Regions from separate parts of the Corynebacterium sp. ED61 genome, predicted to be linked through region 2. Evidence: riboswitches for the same ligand, from Rfam matches in the RefSeq annotation. Region 2 holds a riboswitch; the other holds the start of a gene.
The links. A riboswitch is a leader RNA that binds a small molecule or an ion and turns the genes downstream of it on or off. The one in region 2 is predicted to bind cobalamin.

Region 1: it holds a riboswitch for cobalamin, as region 2 does, so the genes downstream of both, metE (5-methyltetrahydropteroyltriglutamate--homocysteine S-methyltransferase) here and IM764_RS02755 (hypothetical protein) in region 2, are expected to answer to the same signal.

Annotation. Positions count from the first base shown of each region.
Region 1 covers NZ_JADGIT010000004.1:143,329-145,787, reverse strand. The annotation lists gene IM764_RS06085 (energy-coupling factor transporter transmembrane protein EcfT) at 1-204, opposite strand, end outside; gene IM764_RS06080 (ECF transporter S component) at 201-947, opposite strand; cobalamin riboswitch at 1,155-1,315, shown strand; gene metE (5-methyltetrahydropteroyltriglutamate--homocysteine S-methyltransferase) at 1,343-2,459, shown strand, end outside.
Region 2 covers NZ_JADGIT010000002.1:147,618-150,076, reverse strand. The annotation lists gene IM764_RS02760 (acyl-CoA dehydrogenase family protein) at 1-464, opposite strand, end outside; cobalamin riboswitch at 924-1,058, shown strand; gene IM764_RS02755 (hypothetical protein) at 1,197-1,817, shown strand; gene IM764_RS02750 (energy-coupling factor transporter transmembrane protein EcfT) at 1,824-2,459, shown strand, end outside.

The DNA.
Region 1 (2,459 bases), on a different contig from region 2:
GAACGGCGCGTAGATCAGCACGAATCCGAGGCACGCCGGAATGCCGATGGCAAGAGCTGCGGGCAGGGAGCGCCTTGACGCCGAGAAAAGAAGAGAACACACCGTGACCAGCGCAATCACTGCCGCGGACAGCATCCACGAATCCACGGCCAGCACAATAATCGCTGTGCAGGCCGCGAACGTCAGCGGAGTGAGAGGGTTCATGAATCGGCGGCGAACGTCTTTCGGGTGCGTTGTGGCAGGGCGCGGATGACCAGCCAAATGACGCTAAACACAATCAGCTTGTCCAAAGGATCAGACGTCCAGGATTGCAGGAATACGGCGAAGAGGGTGTCGAAGCCCAGCGAGCGATAGAAGCTCACAAGCAGGCCCGTGCCCGTGCCCGCGGTGCCACCGAAAATGAACGACGCGATAGGCGCGGAGAGCAACGCGGTCACGAATCCCACCAAGATCGCGGCCAGCGCGATGCGCCACCACGATCCAGTCCACCAGCGGCGAAGCAATCCAGCCGCCACACCTACGAAGGCATAGGCCGCGGCAAATGGCACCACGGTGGGGTTAAAAGTGCCCCACACCAGCGCAGACAGCACACCCGTGACCAATCCCGCAGCGGGACCAGCCAGCGCGCCCACCAGCACTGTTCCAATGGAATCGAAGTACAGCGGAAGCGGCAGGCCCATGGTGCCCACTACCTGACCCACCACGATGTTCAACGCCAAAGCCACCGGCAGCAGCGTCAAGGTACGTACCGGAAGGCGCGGAACCACGGCGATAAGCGCCAGGATCGCAGGCAGCATAAAACCGACCAAAGCGATGGTGGAGCTGCGGGAATCTGCGAGTGCGCCCCAGTCTGAATCGGTGGGCTGGGTCAGCACGAGGTAGAGCCACGTGGCGGCGATGAGCACGCCGGAGATGATCAGCAGCGCGCGGGAGATAGTGGGTGACATGGCGGTGTCCTTGCGGGTTCGTCGCGGGGGTCGCTAAAAGTATGCCCCTATGTCACCTCGGGGCCGGAAGTAATTCGAGTGTAATCGTGCGCTAAACCTGCGAAAACGTCAAATTTCTGGGGTACAGGTTTGACAGACCGAGCTGTCTAGTGTTTGCTCTTGTGTAGCAACCGGTTCACGCCGAACTGGTCCACCTTCTGGAGCCCCGGACAAGGTGAGAGGCCTGGCGTGAACACTGCAGGGGAATCCGGTGAGAATCCGGAGCTGTCCCGCAACGGTATGCGCATGGCTTTTGCTGCCGGGGCGTATTTCCTCGCCGCAATTCCGTGCGTTAAGTCCGAATGCCTGCCGGCTGCATCAAGAACACGAAGTCGACTGACGAGGATCAGACACACATGACTATTCATGCAACTATCGCCGGGGTTCCACGCATTGGCCCTGATCGCGAGCTCAAAAAGGCACTCGAAGGCTACTGGAAGGACAATTCCACCGGTCGCCATCTCGCCTCCACCGCCACCCTGTTGACCAACAGCTACACGGACGCAGCACTGTCCGCAGGTCTTGATTCGGTGGCCTTTTCCGGACGTTCTTTTTACGACGCCACTCTGGACACCTCCGCTCTTCTCGGAGTTCTTCCAGAGCGCGTCCAAGACATCGCGGATCACGATAATGACGGCCTGCCCGCCTTCATCGACCGCTACTTCGCCACGGCCCGCGGAACCTCGGAGCTCCCTGCTTCCGCGATGACGAAGTGGTTCGACACGAACTACCACTACATCGTGCCGGAGCTGTCTGCTTCCACCACGTTTAGCTTGGAAGATTCCGCGTTCCTGCAGGACATCGCTGACCAGGTCAACCGTGCGGGCACCGCGGTGCGCCCCGTGCTGGTGGGCCCACTGACGTACCTCAGCTTGGCGCGCGCCACTGATGGCTCTTCTGCGCTGGATCACCTGGACGAGCTGTTTGCTACGTACGCTCGCTTGCTGCCGCGTATCGCTGACCGCGGTGTGGAGTGGCTGCAGCTGGATGAGCCAACTCTGGTGACTGAGATTGATCCTGACGTACTGGAAAAGGTACGCACAGGCTACAAAAAGCTGGCTGCAGCATCCAACCTGAAGTTGCTGGTGCAGACCTACTTTGGTGATGGCGATCAGGCCATCAAGGCTCTGTCCGGTACGGGCGTGCAGGCGTTTGGCGTGGACGTGGTCTACGGCGGAGCTGAATTGCCTTCGTGGAACGGTGAAGAGCTGCTGCTGGTGGGCGTGGTGGATGGCCGTAACGTCTGGCGCACCGATCTGGATGCTGCGCTGGAGACCTTGCGTGGTTTGGCGGAACGCGGACCAGTTGCCGTGTCCACGAGCTGTTCTCTGCTACACGTGCCGTACAACCTGGACCGCGAGACCCGGTTGCGCGCGGAGCACCCCGATGTGGTGGAGTGGCTGGCCTTCGGCACTGAAAAGATCCAGGAAGTGGCAGTTCTTTCCCGCGCCCTGCGTGGCGAGGCGACCGACG
Region 2 (2,459 bases):
CCGTTGTCATCCTTGCGCGCAACGGATCGGATTCCGGCCAGGTCAGCACCGGCACCTGGCTCGGTCATTGCGAGAGCGCCGATTTTGTCGCCCGCAATCAGCGGCGCTAGAAATCGACGCTTTTGTTCGTCATTGCCAAATCGATCGAGGTAGGGGATGACCAAATCGTTCACGGTTTGGATGCCTACGATGACGGATCCGGAGTCAGCTTCGGCGAGTTCCTCGGAAACGATTGCGTTGAAGCGGTAGTCGTTGGCCATGCCGCCGCCGCCGAACTCCTCCGGTGCCATGATGCCCAGCAGGCCCATGTCGCCTGCCTTCTTGAACATCTCACGGTCGCAGTAGCCCTGCTCGTGCCAGCGGTCGACGTTTGGCTTGATTTCGGCATTGACGAAATCGCGCACCGTCTCGCGGAACATGTTGTGTTCTTCTTCGAAAATTTCGCGTGGCAGGTAATTCTTCATAGCTCCCTCTTACTGTTCAAGGAATGTGGCGGATGAGGACAAATCGAGTTCAGTGTGATCTGTGCCTCGCATTAGTTATAACCATAGTACTTCGCTGGGCAATTTTCTAGAAATCTAATAAAACAACATTCGTGTTGCGGAAATATTGACAACCGAAGTGAGGTCCGGCTAACTTACATAATGTGTCACAGGCTAGTCACCTGAGATGCACTGCAGTTGTGGAATAGCCACTCGTTTCCCAGACCTCTTCTCCTGGGTAGCGCGGCACCCCACGGAGTTTCATACCGCACCGTGGCGCGAGCCGAACGTGGCGAAGTGTCCAGAGAGTCACTGTGTGGATTCGTCACCCGCACAGCCGGACGCTTCAACAATGAATGGCACGGTTTCAGGCTCGTCACCCGAAACTTGCACGAAAGACCGCCCCCGAGCCGTTGTGGCCGAGGGCGGTTTTTCTTTGCCTTACCTATAGAATGATGCTGTTGCAGCCTCGTGCCCCAGGGGAAGCCGGTCCAAATCCGGCGCTGACTCCGCAACGGTAGGTTCCCACTCACCTGAGGACGAGCCCGAATGCCTGGGGCAACCCGAGGAGCGGCTCACGAACTGTCGGGACATACAGTTTCGTCTGAGCCCCGCAGTTGCCTTACCCCCTAGGTAGGGCCAGCCTGCGGGATTCTTATCGCAAACATTCCCGAGGTTCACTCCATGATCACTGAACTTGAGGACTGACTCGCGATGAATACCCGCTCCCACGCCCGCCGAATTGCCGCCACCGCTGGAGCCGCAGGCCTGCTCACCGCCAGCGCACTGACCACCGGAACCTTTCTTCCATTAGCCGCCGCAGAGCCTTCCACCTGCGCAGATAATGAAGTCACGGTGGTCGTTGAAGGAGAAGGACAGGGCTGCGCTCCCGGCGGTGTCACCGGCTGGGAAGCCCTGGAAAAAGCGGGCTTCGACGTCACTCCAGTAGAGAAGTTCGAGGGCCTCGTCTGCCAGATCAACCAAAAGCCCGCCAACGCGGACTGCAGCAAGGCGCCAGAAATGGATGCTTACTGGGGTTACTACAGCGCCCCGCTCGGCGGAGAATGGAACTTCAGTCAAAAGGGTGCCAATGAGCAGATCGCGGAAGCAGGAAAGGCCGAAGGTTGGGCCTTCGGCAATGGCGCCGAGCCATCCGCCGTGCCAACCAAGTCTGAACAGGGCGCAGCAGGCGAGCAGGACTCCGGCTCGAATGAGGCAGAGTCTGCGTCGGAAAAAGACAATAATGCGTGGACTTCGATTCTCGGCGCACTGCTGGTGCTGGCAGCTGGCCTGGCCGTCTACTTCTTCTACAAGCGATCAGAGCGGAAGCGCTAGCCGCCAGTGACCTCGAGGGAACTCAACCCGTGGGCGTGGTGGACGTGGGCTCTGGGCATCGCCGCCGCAGCGAGCCTCATCACCAACCCACTGGCGGTTGCCCTGGTCTATGCAGTGCTGTGCCTCGTCGTCGCAGAGCGGCGCAGTAACTCCCCGTGGGCCAAGGCCTTTGGGATGTACCTCTGGGTCGCGGGATTTATCGTCATTTTCCGCATCAGCATGTACGTAGTGGTGGGGGCCAAGCGGGGAGAAGTCAGCCTGTTTCACCTTCCCGGCGTGCACATGCCTGAATGGGCAGCGGGCATCAACCTGCTTGGCACGGTATATGCGGAAGGGTTGACGCAAGCAGGGCTCGACGGCCTGCGCCTTGGGGCGATCATCGTGGCATGTGGCGCGGCGAATAGTGTCGCCAACCCTAAACAGATGGTCAGGTCCCTACCAGCAGCACTGGGCGAAGTTGGCACCGCCATGGTGATAGCCCTGTCCTTGGCCCCGCAGCTGGCGGAATCCGTGGTGCGAGTCCGCCAGGCACGTGAATTGCGCGGCGATGACTCCACCGGGCTGCGCAACGTACCGAGTCTGATTGTTCCGGTCCTCCAAGATGCGCTGGACGGCGCACTGAAACTGGCTAGCAGCATGGAC